Regions from separate parts of the Streptomyces sp. NBC_01341 genome, predicted to be linked through region 3. Evidence: riboswitches for the same ligand, from Rfam matches in the RefSeq annotation. Region 3 holds a riboswitch; each other region holds the start of a gene.
The links. Region 3 has a riboswitch for cobalamin ahead of OG206_RS11170 (ribonucleoside-diphosphate reductase subunit alpha). Riboswitches for the same ligand answer to the same signal wherever they lie in the genome.
Positions count from the first base shown of each region.

Region 1 (6,965 bases), 3.1 Mb from region 3:
TCGGTGACGAGCGTGGAGACGGCGGTCGCGTGCACGGCGTGGGTGTGGACGACGGCGGCCGCGGAGGTCTCGCGGTACACGGCGAGGTGCAGGGGGAGTTCGCTGGTCGGGACGAGGTCCCCCAGGACCTGGCGTCCTTCGAGGTCGACGCCGACCGCGTCCCCCGGTGCCAGCCGGTCGTAGGGCACCCCGGTGGGGGTGACCAGGACGATGTCGCCGACCCGGGCCGACACGTTGCCCGAGGTGCCGACGACGAGCCCTTCGGCCGCCGTCCTGCGCGCCGTCGTGACGACGCCCTCCCATGCCTGTCCGATCGCGTCCTGATGGCCGTCGTTCATGCGCAGATCCTAGGACCCCTGACGGTGCGCGTGACCGATGTCTCCCCAACGGGGCAAATCGGGTGTTACGGGACCGTCCGGGCCGTCCGGAGGCCATGCGCCGCACCGGCCACGGCCGTCCGGCCCACCCCGTCCGCACACAAGCGGAACCCCCACGCACGTTTGGGGTCACCGTGCCGCCCTGCCCAGTTCACCTTCCGTTCACCAAGGTTGCTTACGTTCCACGTGCCAATGACGTCGAACGATTGCCTGGGTAAATGGAACACATCACGCTGCTGCTCGCGATTGTGATCGTGACAGCTCTCGTGTTCGATTTCACGAACGGTTTCCACGACACCGCCAACGCGATGGCCACGACCATCTCGACCGGCGCCCTCAAGCCCAAGACAGCGGTGGCCATGTCCGCCGTTCTCAACCTCGTCGGCGCGTTCCTCTCGGTGGAGGTCGCCAAGACGATCTCCGGCGGGATCGTCAGCGAGGACGGCCTCAGAACCGAGGTCATCTTCGCCGCGCTCGTCGGCGCCATCCTGTGGAATCTGCTGACCTGGCTGGTCGGCCTGCCCTCGAGCTCCTCCCACGCACTCTTCGGCGGTCTCATCGGCGCCGCGGTGATGTCGGCCGGCTGGTCCTCGATCAACGGCGGCACAGTCGTGACGAAGGTCCTGCTGCCCGCGGTCGCCGCACCGCTCGTGGCGGGCATCGCCGCGCTGCTGGCGACCAGGCTGACGTACCGCCTCAACCGGAAGGTCACCGACGAGGCGCAGCTGAAGTCGACCGCCAAGGGCTACCGCGCCGGGCAGATCGCCTCCGCCGGTCTCGTCTCGCTCGCCCACGGCACCAACGACGCACAGAAGACCATGGGCATCATCACCCTGGCCCTGGTCACCGGTGGCGTCCTCTCCCCCGGCTCGAACCCGCCGGTCTGGGTCATCGCCGCCGCCGGCATCGCCATCGCCCTCGGCACCTACCTCGGCGGCTGGCGCATCATCCGCACCATGGGCAGCGGCCTGACCGACCTCCGGCCGCCGCAGGGCTTCGCCGCCCAGACCAGTGCGGCCACGGTCATCCTGGCCTCCTCGCACCTCGGCTTCTCCCTCTCCACCACGCAGTCCGTCTCCGGTGCGGTCATGGGCGCGGGTCTCGGACGCAAGGGGGGCGTGGTCCGCTGGTCCACCGCCACCCGGATGTTCGTCGCCTGGGGCCTGACGCTGCCGGCCGCCGGGCTGGTCGGCGCCGGCGCCGAGTTCCTGACCAAGCAGGGCCCGTGGGGTGTCGCCGTGGTGGCCGTCCTGCTCGTCGCCGGCTCCGGAGCGATCTGGATGCTGTCGCGCCGCAAGCCGGTCGACCACACCAACGTCAACGTGACCGCCGAGGAACCCCCCGGCGTCGTCACGACCGCCATCGCGGCCGTCAGCCCGCCGCCCGTCGGCGCGGTCGTCCCGGAGCTCAAGACCACCATCCCCGCCCCGGACACCCAGGCCGAACCGGCCCGGCCGGCCACGGTGTAAGGACAGAACCGCATGAAAATCGACTGGGCGGCCCTCGCTTCCGTCTTCGGTGTCAGCCTCGTGATCACCGTCGCGCTGGTCGGGCTCTTCACCCTCGGCATCACCGGTCTGGCCAAGCGGACCACGACGGCTCAGGCCGGCGGCGGTTCCCACGCCCTGGCGCGCACCGGTGCGTACGCCTGCTTCGCCCTGTGCGCGGCGGCTGTCGCGTACGGGATCTACCTGATCGTCGCCTGACCTCCTCGGGCACCCCACCGGGCCGGACACACCCTGCGTGTGTCCGGCCCGGTGTGCGTCCGGCCACACTGAAGCCTCGCAGGTCAACGGCAGGTTGACGGGCCTTCACAGGGCGTGGTGGACTGCCGGAGCCATTTACGGCGACAGGAGAGGAAGCCGGTGCGAATCCGGCGCGGTCCCGCCACTGTCACCGGGGAGCAGTCCTCCACACGGAAGTCACGGCCCGCCACCGCGGGCTGGAAGGCCGGAGGCCCGCGGATCCGGAAGCCAGGAGACTCTCGTCGCCGGTCACGTCGAACCAGGGCGCGGACCCTGAGTGAGGACATCTGCCATGCCCGGCCGCCGTGCGTCTGCGCCCCCACCACCCGTGACGACGCCGCTACGAGGCGCGACGGACCTCTGATCCGTGCGAGCCGACCGCATCTTCGCGTACGGCGCCGCCGCCGGGCTGATCGGCGACCTGCTGCTCGGTGACCCCCGGCGCGGCCATCCCGTCGCAGCCTTCGGGCGGGCCGCCGCCGGCGCCGAGACCCGGCTGTGGCGCGACCACCGGGGCTGGGGGGCCCTGCACACGCTCGTCTGCGCGGGCGGTGCCACGGCCGCCGCCGCGCTGGCGGCCCGCGCCGTACGGAACCGTCCCGCCGCCGCTGTGGCACTGACCGCCGCCGCCACCTGGTCCGTCGTCGGGGGTACGTCGCTGGGCCGCGAGGCCCGCGCCATCGGCGGAGCCCTGGAAGCCGGGGACGTCGAACTGGCCCGGGAGCGCCTGCCGCACCTGTGCGGCCGCGACCCGCAGGCGCTCGACGGGCCGCAGATCGCCAGGGCGGTCGTCGAGTCCGTCGCCGAGAACACCTCCGACGCCGTCGTGGGGGCCCTGGTGTGGGGCGCCTTCGGCGGGGTTCCCGGGCTGATCGGCTTCCGCGCGGTGAACACCCTCGACGCCATGGTGGGGCACAAGTCGCCCCGCTACCGGCGCTACGGCTGGGCGTCGGCCCGGCTCGACGACCTCGCGGGCTGGCCCGGGGCCCGGCTCACCGCCGCGCTCGCGGTGGCCGCCGGGGGCCGCCCGCGCGAGGCCGTCCGGGCCTGGCGCTCGGATGCCGGCCAGCACCCGAGCCCCAACGCCGGCCCGGTGGAGGCCGCGTTCGCGGGGGCCCTGGGCGTACGTCTGGGCGGGACCCTCGCCTACGGCGGACGGGTCGAGCACCGGCCCGTGCTCAACGGGGAGGCGGGCCGTGACGTGCGGGTCGCCGACATCGAACGCGCGGTGCGGCTGTCGCGCCGGGTGAGTGTGCTGGCCCTCGGCGTGTGCGCGGCGGGGCGGCTGGCCAGGGGACGGAGGGGCAGATGAGCGGCGGACTGCTGGTGGCCGGAACCACCTCGGACGCGGGCAAGAGCGTCGTCACGGCCGGGATCTGCCGTTGGCTGGTGCGCCGGGGGGTGAAGGTCGCGCCGTTCAAGGCGCAGAACATGTCGCTGAACTCCTTCGTCACCCGGGAGGGTGCGGAGATCGGCCGCGCCCAGGCGATGCAGGCGCAGGCCGCCCGGGTGGAGCCGTCGGCCCTGATGAACCCGGTGCTGCTGAAGCCGGGCAGCGACCGTTCCAGCCAGGTCGTCCTGATGGGCAGGCCGGTCGGCGAGATGAGCGCCCGCGGCTACCACGGGGGGCGTCAGGAAGCGCTGCTGGGCACGGTCGTGGACTGCCTGGAGCAGCTGCGGGGCTCGTACGACGCCGTGATCTGCGAGGGGGCGGGCAGTCCCGCCGAGATCAACCTGCGGCGCACGGACATCGTCAACATGGGCATCGCGCGGGCCGCGGACTTCCCCGTGCTGGTGGTCGGCGACATCGACCGGGGCGGTGTGTTCGCCTCGTTCTTCGGCACGACGGCGCTCCTGAGCGCCGAGGACCAGTCGCTGGTCGCCGGGTACCTCGTGAACAAGTTCCGCGGTGACGTGTCGCTGCTGGAGCCGGGCCTCGACATGCTGCACGGGCTGACGGGGCGGCGGACCTTCGGCGTGCTGCCGTACGCCCACGGGCTGGGCATCGACGAGGAGGACGGCCTGCGGGTCTCGATGCGCGGCACCGTGCGCGAGTCGGTCGTGGCGCCGCCCCACGGCGAGGACGTGCTGCGGGTCGCCGTGTGTGCCGTACCCCTGATGTCGAACTTCACCGATGTGGACGCGCTGGCGGCCGAGCCCGGTGTGGTCGTGCGGTTCGTGGACCGCGCGGAGGAGCTCGCCGACGCGGACCTCGTGATCGTGCCCGGCACGCGGGGCACCGTGAAGGCGCTGGCGTGGCTGCGGGAGCGCGGACTGGCGCAGGCGTTGCTGCGGCGGGCGGCCGAGGGGCGGCCCGTGCTGGGGATCTGCGGCGGGTTCCAGGTGCTGGGCGAGCGCATCGAGGACGACGTGGAGTCGCGGGCCGGTGTGGTGGACGGGCTCGGACTGCTGCCGGTGCGGGTCCGCTTCGGCCGGGAGAAGGTGCTGGGCCGGCCGGTGGGGTCGGCGCTGGGCGAGCCCGTGGAGGGGTACGAGATCCATCACGGGGTCGCCGACGTGCGCGGCGGCGAGCCCTTCCTGGACGGGTGCCGGGTGGGCTCGGTGTGGGGGACGCACTGGCACGGATCGCTGGAGAGCGACGCCTTCAGACGCGCGTTCCTGGGTGAGGTCGCCCGGGCGGCCGGGCGGCGGTTCACCGCGGCCCCGGACACGAGTTTCGCGGCGCTGCGGGAGGAACAGCTCGACCGGCTGGGGGATCTGATCGAGGAGCACGCGGACACGGACGCCCTGTGGCGGCTGATCGAGAAGGGGGCGCCGGCCGGGCTGCCCTTCGTGCCGCCGGGCGCGCCCGCGCCGGCTCCCGCCCGTCCCCCGGCGACGGGGCCGTACGCCCCCGAGGGCGCCCCGGCCGTGCCGGACGCCGGGACCGAAGTACACGCGACCGAGGAGGCCCTGTGAGTACGCCGTACCCCTTCACCGCCATCGTCGGGCAGGACGATCTACGGCTCGGGCTCCTGCTCAACGCCGTCAGTCCCGCCGTGGGCGGGGTGCTCGTCAGAGGCGAGAAGGGCACCGCGAAGTCGACCGCCGTGCGTGCGCTCGCCGCGCTCATGCCCGAGGTCCCGGTGGTCGCCGGGTGCCGTTTCTCGTGCGACCCGGGGGCGCCCGATCCGGCGTGTCCCGACGGCCCGCACGAGGCGGAGACCGGTGTGTCGCGTGCGGCGCGGACCGTGGAGCTGCCGGTCGGCGCGTCGGAGGACCGCCTCGTCGGGGCGCTCGACATCGAACGGGCGCTGTCCGAGGGCGTGAAGGCCTTCGAGCCGGGCCTGCTCGCCGACGCGCACCGCGGGATCCTGTACGTGGACGAGGTCAACCTCCTCCACGACCACCTGGTGGACCTGCTGCTCGACGCGGCGGCCATGGGTGCCTCGTACGTCGAGCGCGAGGGTGTGTCCGTGCGGCACGCGGCGCGCTTCCTGCTGGTCGGGACGATGAACCCCGAGGAGGGCGAGCTCCGGCCGCAGTTGCTGGACCGCTTCGGGCTCACCGTCGAGGTGGCCGCGTCACGCGAGACCGACGTGCGCGTCGAGGTCGTGCGCCGCCGGCTCGCGTACGACGACGACCCGGCGGGCTTCGCCGAGCGGTGGGCCGACGAGGAGACCGCTCTGCGGGAGCGGATCGCCGCCGCTCGCGCCCTGCTCCCCCGGGTGGTGCTCGGGGACGGCGCGCTGCGTCAGATCGCGGCGACGTGCGCGGCGTTCGAGGTGGACGGGATGCGGGCCGACATCGTCATGGCCCGTACCGCGACCGCGCTCGCCGCGTGGGCCGGCCGCGAGGACGTCGTGGCGGACGACGTGCGTCAGGCGGCTCTGCTGGCGCTCCCCCACCGGCGGCGGCGCAATCCGTTCGACGCGCCGGGGCTGGACGAGGACAAGCTGGACGACGCGCTCGAAGACGCGAAGGACGACCGGGGCGGGAGCGACGACGAACCGGACCCCGACGGTCCCGGCGGCGGTGTGCCTCCGCAGGGCGGCGGCCCCGAAGGCGGCGGTGCCGACGGCTCCGACGCGCCGGGCGGCGAGGAGGCGGGGAGCGGCGACGCGCCCGCACCCGTCGGCGGTGCCGAGGAGCAGCGGGCGGTGCGGTCGGGCGAGCCGTTCCGCACGAAGATGCTGAGCGTTCCCGGGCTCGGCGAGGGCGCGGCCGGGCGGCGCTCCCGGGCGCGCACCGAGCACGGGCGGACCACCGGGTCGCGGCGGCCCGAGGGGGCGCTGACGAAGCTGCACCTGGCCGCCACCGTGCAGGCGGCGGCCCCGCACCAGCGGGCGCGGGGGCGGTCGGGCCGGGGTCTGGTCGTACGGCGGGACGATCTGCGGCAGGCGACGCGGGAGGGCCGGGAGGGCAATCTCGTGCTCTTCGTCGTGGACGCCTCCGGGTCGATGGCGGCCCGGCAGCGGATGGGCGCCGTGAAGGGCGCGGTGATGTCACTGCTGCTGGACGCCTACCAGCGCCGGGACAAGGTCGGCCTGGTCACCTTCCGTGGCAAGGACGCCGAGGTGGCGCTGCCGCCGACCTCGTCGGTGGACGCGGCGGCCGCGCGGCTGGAGTCGCTGCCGACCGGCGGGCGCACCCCGCTGGCGGCCGGTCTGCTGAAGGCGCACGACGTGCTGCGGGTGGAGCGGCTGCGCGACCCGTCGCGGCGGCCGCTGCTCGTCGTGGTGACGGACGGCCGGGCGACCGGCGGAGTCGACCCGCTGGCGCTGGCTGCGCGGGCCGGACGGCTGCACGCCTCCGAGGGCACCGCGTCGGTCGTCGTGGACTGCGAGTCGGGGTTCGTGCGCCTCGGTCTCGCCGCACAGCTCGCCCGGGATCTGGGAGGCAG
Region 1 is NZ_CP108364.1:5,748,807-5,755,771, reverse strand. Features, by position in the region: gene OG206_RS25285 (class II aldolase/adducin family protein) at 1-338, opposite strand, end outside; gene OG206_RS25280 (inorganic phosphate transporter) at 596-1,846, shown strand; gene OG206_RS25275 (hypothetical protein) at 1,859-2,083, shown strand; cobalamin riboswitch at 2,234-2,360, shown strand; gene OG206_RS25270 (cobalamin biosynthesis protein) at 2,490-3,434, shown strand; gene OG206_RS25265 (cobyric acid synthase) at 3,431-5,041, shown strand; gene OG206_RS25260 (putative cobaltochelatase) at 5,038-6,965, shown strand, end outside.
Region 1: it holds a riboswitch for cobalamin, as region 3 does, so the genes downstream of both, OG206_RS25270 (cobalamin biosynthesis protein) here and OG206_RS11170 (ribonucleoside-diphosphate reductase subunit alpha) in region 3, are expected to answer to the same signal.

Region 2 (6,965 bases), 4.1 Mb from region 3:
GTGCCAGCAGTTCGCCGCGCTGCCGGGGCAGGTCGACGCGTGCGGAACCGATGGTGCACCCCCGGTGTACAGGCCCGCTCGTACACCCCTCGGCGTACGGCCTGCCGACGGCCGGCAGCAGCCCGTCGATCATACGGGCGGACGTTGTCCCCGGATGCGGGCGCACCCAGGAAGGCCCTCACCCGAATGGCGTAACGGAGTCGGCGGGCCCGATATCTGCCCGGAACGGGGCCACCGCCCATCCCGGGTAGCCCCGGCCGCTCGGCGTCCAGGCCGGGAAGTTGCAGCGTCCAACCGGGTGAGGCGCGATGGAATCCGGACGCGCCTCACCTGCTGGACCCACCTTCAGGACGCGCCCGGGCGAGGAGGAATCGGCATGGGAGCCGCTGACGGTTTCACGGATTCCGGAGAGCTCGACGGTCTGACCGTCTTCGACAGTGACGGCGAGAAGGTCGGCACGGTCGGACGGGTGTACGTCGACGACGACACCGGCAAGCCGGACTGGATCACGGTCAAGACCGGCATGTTCGGCATGAAGGAGAGCTTCGTGCCGCTCGCCGGAGCCCGTCGCGTGGGCTCCGACCTGCACATCTCGCATCCGAAGGAGCGCGTCAAGGAAGCCCCTCGGGTGGACGCCGACGCGCACCTGTCCGTCGCCGAGGAGGAAGAGCTCTACCGGCACTACGGGCTGACCAGGAAGGGCGCCGGTGCGGGCGGAGACGCGCGCACGACGTCCGGGACCGGCACGGCGGCCATGGGCGCCGCCGGGGCGGCCGGGGCAGCGGGTGCGGCCGGCACCGCCAAGGCCGGTCAGGCGAAGACCTCCGGCACCACGGCCGGCACGGGTGCCGGGGCAGGCACCGGGAAGCACCGCGACATGGACACCTCGTCGACGTCACGCCCGCTCGCGGGAGCCGGGGCCGAGCGTTCGGCCACGGGTGCCGGCGGCCGGGAGGAGATGATCCGTTCCGAGGAACAGCTCCAGGTCGGCACGGAGGAGTACGAGAGCGGCAGGGCGCGCCTGCACAAGTACGTCGTCACGGAGAACGTCACCAGGACGGTCCCCGTCTCCCACGAGGAGGTCCGTCTCGTACGCGAGCCTCTGCGTCCGGGCGAGAAGACGACGGGCACCAAGGACCTCGGCGAACAGGACGTCGAAGTCACCCTCCACGCCGAGCGAGCCACCGTCCGCAAGGAGGCGGTCCCCGTGGAGCGGGTTCGTCTCGAGACCAGCAAGGTCACCGAGCAGAAGGAAGTCTCCGCCGAGATCCGCAAGGAGAAGATCGACTACGCGGACGGCAAGGACGACATGGGCAGCGGCAAGGACATGGGCGGCGAGTTCGGCCAGGGACGTCGTCGCTGACCCCCTCACACAGCGGCGACCGGCCGCGCGGCAGTAGCGAGGGGCGGGCCCGGGAGGTTCACGGGACCGCCCCTTCGCCGTGACCGCGCGGTCCGGGAACGGTAACGCCCGGCAGGAACCGTACGGAGGGGCGTCCGCCCGGCCCGGCCGGTGTCACCACGGCGCGCACGCGGTAGACGTCGGCGATGAGCTCCTCGGTGATGACCTCCGCGGGCGTTCCGCCGGCCACCACGCGGCCGTCCTTCATGACGGTGATCCGGTCGCAGAACATCGCCGCCAGGTTGAGGTCGTGCAGCGCGATGACGGCGGTGACGGGAAGGGCTGCCACCAGCGAGAGCAGCTCGAGCTGGTGCTGGATGTCCAGGTGGTTGGTCGGCTCGTCGAGCAGGAGTTCACGCGGCTGCTGGGCGAGTGCGCGGGCGATCTGGACGCGCTGTCGCTCACCGCCGGACAGGGTGTGCCAGGACTGTCCGGCGCGGTCGGCGAGGCCGGTCCGGGCCAAGGACTCACGGACGGCGGCCTCGTCCTCGGGACCGGGCGCGGACCACGCGCGCCGGTGCGGGATGCGGCCGAGGCGCACGACGTCCAGGACGGTCAGGTCGACCTGGGTGGCGGCGTGCTGTTCGACCACGGCGATGCGACGCGCGACGGCCCTCCGGCCCGTCTCGGCGAGGGTACGGCCGTCGAGGGTGACCACACCGGTGCCGGGTACGAGCACGCCCGCCATGACCCGGAGGAGGGTCGTCTTGCCGGACCCGTTGGGCCCCAGGAGGCCGACGGTCGTACCGGGCGGCGGGGCGACGCTGACTCCGTCCAGGACGATCCTGCCCCCGGCCTCCCTGCTCACGCGGGCCGCGCGGAGTCCGTCGCCCGGGGTTCCGGTCGCCTGTTTCTCGCGCGTCACGCGCTCCTCCGGGTGCGGTACAGGACCAGGACGAACGCGGGCACACCGATGAGGGAGGTGACCACCCCCACCGGCACCTCCTGGGGGTCGAGGACGGTCCTGGCCAGGGTGTCGACCCAGACGAGGAACACCGCACCGGCGAGCGCCGTCACCGGGAGGAGCCTTCGGTGACCCGAGCCGGTCAGGGCCCGTGCCGCGTGCGGCAGGACGAGGCCGACGAACCCGATGGCGCCCGCAGAGCTGACGAGCGCCGCCGTCAGCAGCGCCGTGGTGCAGAGCAGCACGGTCCGGGTCCGGGCGACGTGGACGCCGAGTGCTGCCGCAGCGTCCTGGCCGAAGGCGAAGGCGTCGAGGGTGCGTGCATGTCCGAGACAGATCGCCAGCGTCACGCCCAGCACACCGGAACACATCCACACGTCGGACCAGCCGACCCCGCCGAGGGAGCCGAGCAGCCAGAACAGGACGCCCCGCGTCTGCTCGGCGTCCGCGGCCGTCATCACGACGAAGGAGGTGAGCGCGGAGAAGAGCTGCATGGCCGCGACCCCGGACAGGACGACCCGGTCGGTGGAACCGCCCAGGCTGTGGCTGAGCAGCAGGACGAGCGCGAAGGAGAGCAGCGCGCCGGCGAACGCGCCGGCCGAGACCGACAACGCTCCCCCGCCGGCGCCGAGGACGACGACAGCGACAGCCCCGGTGGACGCGCCGGAGGAGACCCCGAGGACGAACGGGTCGGCCAGCGGGTTGCGCAGGAGGGACTGCATCACGGTCCCGGACACGGCGAGCCCGGCCCCGCAGACCGCGGCGAGCAGGGTGCGGGGCATGCGCAGGTTCCAGATGATGCCGTCCCGGATGGGGGACAGCCGCGCCTCTCCGATGCCGAGGTGGGCCGCGACCGCGGACCAGACGTCGGGGACGGAGATGCGCGCGGGGCCGATCGTGACGGCGACCGCGACGGACAGGAGCAGCAGAGCGGCGCCGGCGCTCCACAGGAGGCCGTCGCGCAGGATGCGCCCGGCTCCCGGCCTGTCGACCGCCGCCGTGCGCAACCGTACGGCCCGGGTGTGTCGGGTGTCCGTCACCCCGCGAGTCCGAACGTGCGCAGCCCGGCGGCGACGCGCTCCACGCCCTCCACGGTCCGGATGCCGGGATTCATGGCCTGGCCGCTGAGCAGGACGTAGCGCTTGTGCCGGACGGCGTCCATGTTCTTCGTGGCGGGGTTGGACTCCAGGAAGTCGATCTTCTTGCGTGCGCTCTCGGCGGTCTGGGACTTGCGGGTCAGATCGCCGATGACCAGGACGTCGGGGTTGCGGTCGGCGACCGTCTCCCAGTTGATCTGGGGCCACTCCTCGTGCGTGTCGTCGAAGACGTTCTTCGCTCCGAGTTCCTCGGTGATGATGCCCGGGGCACCGCAGCAGCCCGCAAGGTAGGGGGATTCGGAGTTGGCGAACCAGTAGAGGAGCGTGGCTCCGGACGCGTCGACGTCGGCGGTGGCCGCGCCGATGCGGGACCGGAGCTCGGAGACGAGCGCGTCCCCCCGCTTCGGCACGCCGAACACCCGTGCCAGATCGCGCACTTCGGTGTAGACGCTGTCCATGGTCAGGGGCTCGCTGCGGGATCCGTCACCACCGCCACTGTTGTCCTTGGCCGCGCAGTCGGCGGGCGCGACATAGGTGGGCACCCCGAGGTCCTCGAACTGTTCGCGCGGCGCCACACCGCCCTTCGCGAGGGTCGAGGCGAAGGAGGCGCTGACGAAGTCGGGTTCCAGGCCGAGGACCTTCTCCGAGGAGGGGCGGTTGTCCGCGATGCGGGGGACCTTCGCGTTGGCCGCCTCGAGCCCCTTCATCACCGGGTCGGTCCAGGTGGAGGTGCCCGCGAGGCTGTCCTGCAGACCGAGGGAGAGCAGGATCTCCGTCGACCCCTGGTCCAGGGAGACCGCGTGGTGCGGCTTCGCGTCGACGGTCACCGTGCGGCCGCAGTTCGCGAGCGCGACGGGATAGCCGTCGGCGCCGGAGCCGTCCCCGGCGCGGGCGGGTCCTGGGCCGCTGCCGCCGCAGGCGGTCAGCAGGACAAGCCCCGTGAGGAGCAGGGCGGTTCGGCGTACGGTGCTGGATATGGGCGGCACGGAGTCCCTCGGCGTCTCTGGGCTCTTGCGCGAAGCCCGGTACGGAGTTCCGCTCCCGGTGCGGAAGCGGGTGCCAGCAGGTCTTCGGACTCGGGTTCGTCCGGACGGGGCGCCTTCCCGGGGCACCCGAGGGTGTCCCAGTGGCCGTGGCCCCGCCCGTCCCCCTCACCGCTGCGCGTCAGCTCCGGATTCGCACCGGATTCCCTGACTCCACGTGGAGTGTGACTGGCGTCTGCAAGCTATCACGCGGCATTTCGCCGGTTTCCGGGGCCGTGGCCGGTACGACGGGGTGCCGGGCCGCACCGGCACCCCGTCGTACCGGCACCTCCCGCCGTCGGGCGCGTCAGGAGCGGGGGCGAACCGATTCGCCGCGGTACGCCGACGGCTTCGCGCACCGGCGCGTCAGCACCGACACCGTCCCCCAGTAGGCCAGCAGCACGACGCGGAGGCCGAGGATCTCCAGGCTCTCGCCCAGCCGTCCGTGTGCCGCGCGGACGGCGCTCACCGGACATCCGCCGAGGCGGTGTGCCACGGCGCGCCGGGGTCGTCGTACGCATCGGCGTAGTCCGCCCCCGCGATCGGCCAGTCCGCCAGCAGTTCGGCGGGCAGTGCGAAGGAGTCCGCCAGTTGCGGGGCGTGCGCGGCGACGGCAGCGATCAGGTCCTCGGTGGTCTCCGCCAGGCACTCGACCTGATCGGGGCTCAGGAATCCGGCGGCCAGGAGATCACCGCTGTTGCGGGCCACCCACTCCACGGCGAACAGCCGCTCCAGCTCTCCCACCCGGTCTCTGGCCTCACCGTCGGGCAGAGCGCGTCGCGCTTCGGCGTACGCCTCGGCGGCCTCGCGGTAGGCGTAGGCCTCCACACCGCGCAGGGCCGGTCCCGAGGCCGCGTTCCACCGCCCGAGGACGTCCGCATCGGGGGCTCGCAGCGCGCGTGCCCTCGCCCGGGCGAACCAGATGTCCTCCACGGCAGCCAGCAGTCGGCCGAGGAAGCGCGGGTCGTCCAGATCGCCGGACTCCGGTTCCTCGGGACCGTCCTCCCGGGGGGCGGCGGCGAAGAGCATGTCGGCGGCGGCCTTGGTGTAGAGGGCGATGTTGTCGCCTTCCGCCGTGATGGCTCCCTCCACTCCGGTGACCAGCTCGGTCATGCCGTTGTTCTCCAGCAGGGCCTGTGCGCCGCAGCGTTCGCGGCTCTGCACGATGACCTCGCGGGCCCGCCAGGTGATCCAGGCCTTGCCGACGTCGACCAGCCTCACGGCCTCGCTCCGGCCCGCCTCGTCCGTACATGCCTCCCACCGGTCGTGCGCCCTGCGGTGCAGCAGGCTCATGGCGAAGACAGTCGCCATGGCCGAGGCGAGCGGGCCGTGGTGGGTCCGGTGGGCGTTGACCGGCACCGGCGGGGTGCCCCGGGAGCCCGGGATGAACCGGTGGCCGCCGTATCGCACGGCGACCGCCAGCGTCGCCCGGGCCGAGCCCGCCGCGCAGGCGCTCAGGGCGATCCGGCCGGGGGTGACCCGTCCGATCGCCGTCAGGAAGCGCCGCCGCCTGTCCCCCGGCTCCGTCCTGAACTCACCCCGGGGGCCGTCTCCCTCGTCGTCCCCCAGCAGGGCGTCCCGCGCGACGAACAGCCGGTCGAAGGACGTCAGGCAGTGGTCCACCGGGCTGCCCATGCGGGCCGGCAGCCGCCGCACCCGGACCCCGGGCAGTTCCTTTACGTCGTCGGTGAGCCGCACCAGGAAGAGGCGTACGCCGTGGTCGGCGCCGTCGGCCAGCAGGCGCGCCGCGACCAGCCCGGACTTGGCGCCGCCCGCCGGGCTGGTGTTGGGCATGAACTTCTGCGCGCCCGCGTTCGGGGTGTGCAGGACGAACCCGTCCCGCGCCCGGTCGTAGGTGGCCGTGGTCTCCATGGCGGAGGCGTTGTTGCCGTGCGCGACCTCGGTGCAGAGGAAGGTGCCGATGCGCCGCATCGAGAGGTGGTCGGACAGATCGCGGCGGCCGGTGCGGTCGTGGTCGAGCAGACTGCCGAGGAAGAGGTTGTAGTGGATGCCCGCGACGGTGGTGAGCGCGGGGTCCACGGGGCCGAGCCAGGCGTGCAGGGCCGCGAGCGCCCGCAGGTCGGCGGCGAGACGCGCGCCGTTGTCGAGCGAGCGGTTGAGGATCCGCAGGCGCTCGTAGGCGACCGCCAGGCGCTCGTCGGGTGTTCCCCCGGCGGGGCGGCGGAACGGTTCTGTGCTGATCAGCCGCTGCCAGAAGCCGTGTTCGCGGCGGAAGTCCGGACCGAGGAGGACGCCGGTCAGCAGCTCGGCGGTGGACGGTGGGGCGGTGTCGGTAAGGGTCACGGTCATACCGAGTTGAACGACCGGACCACGGGGAGGACACCCTTGTCACTCGGGGGCAGTCACGCTGGTCAGAGCGGTTGCCAGCTCCTCACGGTCGGGGGGCAGCGCGCCGGCCCGGCCGACGGTGACGGCGGCGGAGGCCACGGCGTGGCGCAGCACGTCACCGAGCACGGCGGGATCCAGGGACCGGAGACGTGCGCGCCCCCGCGCGCCGAGCAGGCCGTGCGAGGCCAGGG
Region 2 is NZ_CP108364.1:6,749,733-6,756,697, reverse strand. Features, by position in the region: gene OG206_RS29735 (adenosylcobinamide amidohydrolase) at 1-133, opposite strand, end outside; gene OG206_RS29730 (PRC and DUF2382 domain-containing protein) at 377-1,363, shown strand; gene OG206_RS29725 (ABC transporter ATP-binding protein) at 1,422-2,267, opposite strand; gene OG206_RS29720 (FecCD family ABC transporter permease) at 2,264-3,313, opposite strand; gene OG206_RS29715 (ABC transporter substrate-binding protein) at 3,343-4,389, opposite strand; cobalamin riboswitch at 4,448-4,634, opposite strand; gene OG206_RS29710 (hypothetical protein) at 4,733-4,894, opposite strand; gene OG206_RS29705 (acyl-CoA dehydrogenase family protein) at 4,891-6,735, opposite strand; gene OG206_RS29700 (carbohydrate kinase family protein) at 6,775-6,965, opposite strand, start outside.
Region 2: it holds a riboswitch for cobalamin, as region 3 does, so the genes downstream of both, OG206_RS29715 (ABC transporter substrate-binding protein) here and OG206_RS11170 (ribonucleoside-diphosphate reductase subunit alpha) in region 3, are expected to answer to the same signal.

Region 3 (6,965 bases):
GACCCGACCGTTCGGCCAGGTCGCAGGACGCCTCGTACGCGGCCAGCATGATCCGCTCGGAGATCTTCGTGGACAGGGCGCGCGCCTCGGGGGAGTCGAAGGGCAGCCGCAGCCGGAAGAAGACGTCCTGCAGGCCCATCGCGCCGAGGCCCACCGGACGCCAGCGGGCGTTGGACCGGCCGGCCTGCTCGGTCGGGTAGAAGTTGATGTCGACGACCCGGTCCAGGAACGTCACGGCGGTGCGCACGGTGGCGTCCAGCCGCTCCCAGTCGATGGTGCCGTCGGCGACGAACGCACCCAGGTTGACCGAGCCCAGGTTGCAGACGGCCGTCTCGCCGTCGTCGGTGACCTCGAGGATCTCGGTGCACAGGTTCGAGGAGTGCACGACCCGGCCCGGCTCGGCGGTCTGGTTGGCCGTGCGGTTGGAGGCGTCCTTGAACGTCATCCAGCCCTGACCGGTCTGCGCGAGGGTGCGCATCATCCGGCCGTACAGCTCACGCGCGGGCATCGACTTGCGGGCCAGGCCCTTGGCCTCGGCCGCGCGGTAGGCCGCGTCGAACTCGTCACCCCACAGGTCGACCAGTTCGGGCACATCGGCCGGGGAGAACAACGACCAGTCCGTGTCCGCGTCGACGCGGCGCATGAACTCGTCCGGGATCCAGTGCGCGAGGTTGAGGTTGTGCGTACGCCGCTGGTCCTCGCCGGTGTTGTCGCGCAGCTCCAGGAACTCCTCGATGTCCGCGTGCCAGGTCTCCAGGTAGACGGCGGCGGCGCCCTTGCGCCGGCCGCCCTGGTTGACCGCGGCGACCGAGGCGTCCAGCGTCTTGAGGAACGGCACGATGCCGTTGGAGTGGCCGTTCGTGCCGCGGATCAGCGAACCCCGGGCGCGGATGCGGGAGTACGAGAGGCCGATGCCGCCCGCGTGCTTCGAGAGGCGGGCCACCTGGTGATAGCGGTCGTAGATCGAGTCCAGCTCGTCCAGCGGCGAGTCCAGCAGGTAGCAGGAGGACATCTGCGGGTGCCGTGTGCCGGAGTTGAAGAGGGTCGGCGAGGACGGCAGGTAGTCGAGGCGGCTCATCAGGCCGTACAGGGCGGCCACTTCGTCCAGGGCGCGCCGCGAGGTGTCCTCGGCGAGCCCGGCGGCCACGCGCAGCATGAAGTGCTGCGGGGTCTCGATGACCTGCCGGGTGAGCGGGTGGCGCAGCAGGTAGCGGCTGTGCAGCGTGCGCAGGCCGAAGTAGCCGAAGCGGTCGTCCGCCCCGTCGGCGAGCGAGCGCTCCACCAGTGCGTCCAGGGCGGCCGCGTGCAGGGTGACGAACTCGGCCGTACGGTCCGCGATCAGGCCCTCTCGGTGCCCGACGGCGACCGACGAGGAGAAGGAGACCGCGCCCTCGCCCGCCGCCTCGTCCGCGATCGCGAGGGTGAGCAGCCGGGCGGCGAGCCGGGAGTACGCCGGGTCCTCCGAGATCAGACCCGCGGCGGCCTCGGTGGCCAGCGAGCGCAGCTCGGCCTCGTCCGCCCGCGCGCTCCGGCCGCGCAGCGCGGCGGCCGCGACCCGTCCGGGGTCGGTGTCGGGCAGATCGGCGGTCAGACCGGTCAGGGTCCGCAGCAGCGCGGTCCCGGGCGCGTCGGTCGTGGGGCTCTCGGATTCCGCGGCTGAAACCGGGTCTGCTGGCGCGATGGTCACTGGGGCTATCCCTCGCTCGGCTCGGGGCCTGCGGGAGCGGGGCAGCCGGGCACGGACACACCCGGGGAGGGAGCACGGCGCGCACGGCGTCCACCGGCCCTCCGCGGGGCCCGGACGTCTCGGCGTCCGGTTCGGTCGAGCCGGACGCGCTGTCGGCAGGTCTTCGGACTCCGCGGTGCGCGAATGCCCACCGATCACACCGTTGCGGGACAGTTCCGGATTCGCACCGGATTCCCCTGCGGCGACAGCGAGGTCGAGCATACATGTGGGGGCTGCTGATTGAGGCAGCCCCCACATGTAGTGTCGTGATGGGTCAAAAGGCGAGACGGAACGTCAGCAGGGTGAAGCCCGGGAGAGGGCTCCAGTCCCGCTCCGGGGTCCGTGCGAAGCCGAGGCGCCGGTAGATGCGGTGGGCGGACTCCATGGACGCCTGGGTCGACAGGACGACCCCGGAGAGCCCCTCCGTGGCGCGTGCCCGCTCGACACAGGCCCCCACGAGCGCCTCGCCGGCACCCCGGCCACGCGCCTCCCGGGAGACGGCCAGCATCCGGAACTCGGCTTCGTCGCTCCGGGCGACGTCCGCCCACGGGCTGCCGGGAGCCACGTAGGTGACGCCTCCCAGCAGGCTGCCGTCGGAGCCGACCGCCGCCAGCACGAGCGCCTCCGCGGCGCGCCGTCCGACGGCGCGGAGCTGTTCGAGGTACGGATCGGCGGAGCCGAAGTCCAGCAGTCCGTCGCCGAGATAGGCCTGGGCCGTGATCTCGCCCAGGGCCTCGTGCTCCGTGGCGCGGACCGGTCTGATCGAGACATCCATGCGCGGAGTCTGCCTCAGACGGCGGCCCGGCGCACGTGCCTTTCGGGGGAGCCGGCGAACCGGCCCCGCACACGGGCCCGTCCCGGCAGGGCGGACCCTGCCGGGACGGACGGCGTCACGGGCTACAGGCGTTCCAGGGGCTCGTGCTCGCCTCCCGGCGCACCCACCGTGGCCGGCGGGAGCGTGACCTTGACGCCGGGCTCGCCGACGTCCGCGGTGTAGTCGGACGGCGAGGTCTCGTCGATACCCGCCGGGGCCTTCAGCGCGTTCAGGACGAAGGTCAGCACGACCACGACGACGATGTTCAGCACGATCGCCGTGAGACCGATGTAGCCGATCTCGCCGATGCCGGGGATCTCCTTCGAGGAGCCGCCGAAGTGCTTCTGCGTCGGGCTGGCGACGCCGTACGCGGCCACCGTGCCGTAGATCATGCCGACGGCCCAGCCTGCGATCAGGGCCCAGCGGTGGAACCACCGGGTGAACAGGCCGCCCACCAGCGCGGGCATGGTCTGGAGGATCCAGATCCCGCCGAGCAGCTGGAAGTTGATCGCGACCGTCTTGTCCATGGTGAGGACGAAGGCGAGCGCCCCCACCTTGACGAGCAGCGAGACCAGCTTGGAGACCTTGGTCTCCTGGGCGGGGGTCGCGTCGGGCTTGATGAAGTCCTTGTAGATGTTCCTGGTGAAGAGGTTCGCGGCGGCGATCGACATGATCGCGGCTGGTACCAGGGCGCCGATCCCGATCGCGGCGAAGGCCACACCCGCGAACCAGTCGGGGAACATGTTCTCGAACAGCTGGGGGATCGCCAGCTGTCCGTTGTCGACCTTGATCCCGGCGGCGATCGCCATGAACCCGAGCAGGGCGAGCAGGCCCAGCATCAGGGAGTACAGCGGCAGGATCGTGGTGTTGCGCCGGATCACCTCACGGCTGCGGCTGGAGAGCGTCGCCGTGATCGAGTGCGGGTACATGAAGAGCGCGAGCGCCGAGCCCAGTGCCAGCGTCGCGTAGCCCCACTGGCCCATCTCCCCGGGCACGAGCGCGCCCCTCGGTTTGCCCGTCGCCTCGTTCGTCTGGGCGAACGCCTCGCCGGCCTTCGCGAAGATGTCGTCGAAGCCGCCGAGCTTGATCGGGATGTAGATGATGGCCACCGCGATGACCAGGTAGATCAGGCCGTCCTTGACGAACGCGATGAGCGCGGGGGCCCGCAGTCCCGAGGAGTACGTGTACGCGGCGAGGACCGCGAACGCGATGAGCAGCGGCAGGTCCTTGACGAACCAGTGCGTGTTCTCGCCGCCGCCGACGCCCATGACGTCGAGTACGGCCTGGATGCCGACCAGCTGCAGCGCGATGTACGGCATGGTGGCGAGGATGCCGGTGAGGGCCACCGCCAGCGAGAGCCCCTTCGAGCCGAAGCGGCCGCGGACGAAGTCCGAGGTGGTGACGTACCCGTGCTTGTGCGACACCGACCACAGGCGGGGCAGGAAGGTGAAGATCAGCGGGTAGACGAGGATCGTGTACGGGACGGCGAAGAAGCCCGCCGCACCCGCCGCGTAGATCGCCGCGGGGACCGCGACGAAGGTGTACGCGGTGTACAGGTCGCCGCCGAGCAGGAACCAGGTGACCCAGGTGCCGAACGACCGGCCGCCCAGACCCCATTCGTCGAGGCTCGCCTCGTTCTCGGCCTTGCGCCAGCGCGCGGCCATGAATCCGATGACCGTGACGGCCAGGAAGAAGAAGATGAACACGGCGAGTGCGACGCCGTTCACGCCGTCCTTCATGCGGAAGCACCTCCCTTGCGGGAGCGCTGGTCACGCTGCCACAGCTTGTAGGCGACCATGGTGAGCGCGGTCGAGATGAGCACCCAGAGCATCTGGTACCAGTAGAAGAAGGGGATACCGATGAAGGCCGGGTCCACCTTCGCGTACGAGCCCACCCAGAGCATCGCCACGAACGGTGCGATCAGACAGAGCGCGATGACCACCCTGACGGGTGTCACTGTTGGTGGTTTCGCCTCGGTTTTTTCTGACATCGGCAACTCCGTCCCCTCGCTGATCACCTGTTGTAATGCGCAGGAAATCTAGGCGAGGGTTCCGCCCAGCGTCACCCCCCGTCCGCATTGCGGTCCTGCAACAGTCCGCAAGATACCCGGAACGACCGGATCCCCCCGCGTGCGCGCGAAGGGATCCGAGGCTGCGCGAGCGGGCCGGAGTCAGTCGGTGGGGCGCTTCAGGCGGGCGACGAACTTGTACCGGTCGCCCCGGTAGACCGAGCGCACCCACTCCACCGGCTCGCCGTGCCCGTCGACCGAGTGGCGGGACAGCATGAGCATCGGAAGCCCGACGTCCGTACCCAGCAGCCCGGCCTCGCGCGGCGTGGCGAGCGAGGTCTCGATGGTCTCCTCGGCCTCGGCGAGCCGGACGTCGTACACCTCCGCGAGCGCGGTGTAGAGCGACGTGTACTTCACCAGTGAGCGGCGGAGCGCGGGGAAGCGCTTCGCCGATAGGTGCGTGGTCTCGATGGCCATCGGCTCACCGCTGGCGAGCCGCAGTCGCTCGATCCGCAGCACCCTTCCTCCGGCGGTGATGTCCAGCAGTCCGGCGAGCGTGTCGTCCGCCGTCACGTATCCGATGTCCAGGAGCTGGGACGTGGGTTCGAGGCCCTGGGCGCGCATGTCCTCGGTGTACGAGGTGAGTTGCAGGGCCTGTGAGACCTTCGGCTTGGCGACGAACGTCCCCTTGCCCTGGATGCGTTCCAGCCGGCCCTCGACGACCAGCTCCTGGAGCGCCTGGCGCACCGTGGTGCGAGAGGTGTCGAACTCGGCGGCCAGTGTCCTCTCGGGCGGCACGGGGGTGCCGGGCGGCATGGTGTCCGTCATCTCCAGCAGATGCCTCTTGAGCCGGTAGTACTTGGGCACGCGTGCCGTGCGCGTACCCGCACCGGTCTCGCCCGTACTGCTGCCCCCGTCGGCACCCATGATCCGCCTTCCCGACTGCTGCGTTGCTGCCGTCACCGGCTCCTCCGTCTGTCGCGGCTCACATGGTGGCACGGTCCGGTCACGGGTCGTCGCCCTCCCTTAGGTGTCGGTCCTGTAACGGACGCGAGTGCACTTCTTATACACCCTTGACACCCCTAAAGGTCTAGGCCAAGCTCCCGGTACTGGTCTAAACCATTAAAGACCAGGTCCCAGCCCCAGCAGAACTACTCGTCGGTGTCTTCGCGGTGGGCGGGGGGGTTGCAGCACCCTGAGGAGGGTTTGGCGTGAAGCGCAAGCTCATCGCGGCGATCGGCGTCGCGGGCATGATGGTCAGCATGGCGGCGTGTGGCTCCGACGACGGCGGCAGCGACAGCAGCGGCAAGAAGTCCGGTCCCGACAGCTACAAGGGACAGACCCTCACCGTCTGGGCCATGGACGGCTCGACGCCCGAGCAGTGGCAGAAGGATCTTACCGCCGCATTCGAGAAGAAGACCGGTGCGAAGGTCAAGTTCGAGGTCCAGCAGTGGAACGGTATCCAGCAGAAGCTGACGACCGCCCTCTCCGAGGAGAACCCGCCGGACGTCTTCGAGATCGGCAACACCCAGACCGCGGCGTACGCCAAGACCGGCGGGCTCGCCGACCTCGGTGACCTCAAGTCGGAGATCGGCGCCGACTGGGCCGCCAACCTGAACGAGGCCGCGGTCGTGGACGGCAAGCAGTACGCCGCCCCGTGGTACTTCGCCAACCGCGTCGTCCTCTACAACAAGACGGTCTTCGCGGACGCGGGCGTCACCGAGACCCCCAAGACCCGTGACGAGTTCTTCGCCGCGCTCGACAAGATCAAGGCCAAGGGCAAGGCCGAGCCGCTCTACCTGCCCGGCCAGAACTGGTACTTCTTCGACGGCCTCACCATCGGCAAGGGTGCGGACCTCATCAAGAAGGACGGGGACAAGTGGGTCTCCAACCTCGCCGACCCGAAGATCGGCGAGGCGATGGACCTGTACAAGAAGTACCAGTCCTACTCCAAGGCCCCCAAGGACAAGGACGAGGCGACCCCGCAGCAGGCCGACGTCTTCGCCAAGGGCAAGACCGGCGCCTTCATCGGCATGGGCTGGGAGGCCGGCACGGCGATCGCGGCCAACCCGGCCATCGAGAAGGAGATCGGCTACTTCACCATCCCGGGTGAGACCGCCGACAAGCCCGAGGGTGTCTTCCTCGGCGGCTCCAACCTCGCCGTGGCCGAAGGCAGCGCGAAGCAGGACCTCGCCAAGGAGTTCCTGAAGCTCGCCCTCTCCGACCAGTTCGAGGGCCAGCTCGCCAAGCTGAACGGCGTCATCCCGAACAAGGAGTCGCTGAACACGAACCTGGCGGGCAACCCGGTCGCCGAGGCCGCCGCGCCGTCCGCCAAGGTCGGTGGCACCACGCCGCTGATCCCCGAGTGGGCCGCGGTCGAGAACGCCCCGAACCCGATCAAGACCTTCATGACGGCG
Region 3 is NZ_CP108364.1:2,621,105-2,628,069, reverse strand. Features, by position in the region: gene OG206_RS11170 (ribonucleoside-diphosphate reductase subunit alpha) at 1-1,687, opposite strand, end outside; cobalamin riboswitch at 1,825-1,948, opposite strand; gene OG206_RS11165 (GNAT family N-acetyltransferase) at 2,001-2,501, opposite strand; gene mctP (monocarboxylate uptake permease MctP) at 2,624-4,279, opposite strand; gene OG206_RS11155 (DUF3311 domain-containing protein) at 4,276-4,530, opposite strand; gene OG206_RS11150 (GntR family transcriptional regulator) at 4,711-5,475, opposite strand; gene OG206_RS11145 (extracellular solute-binding protein) at 5,760-6,965, shown strand, end outside.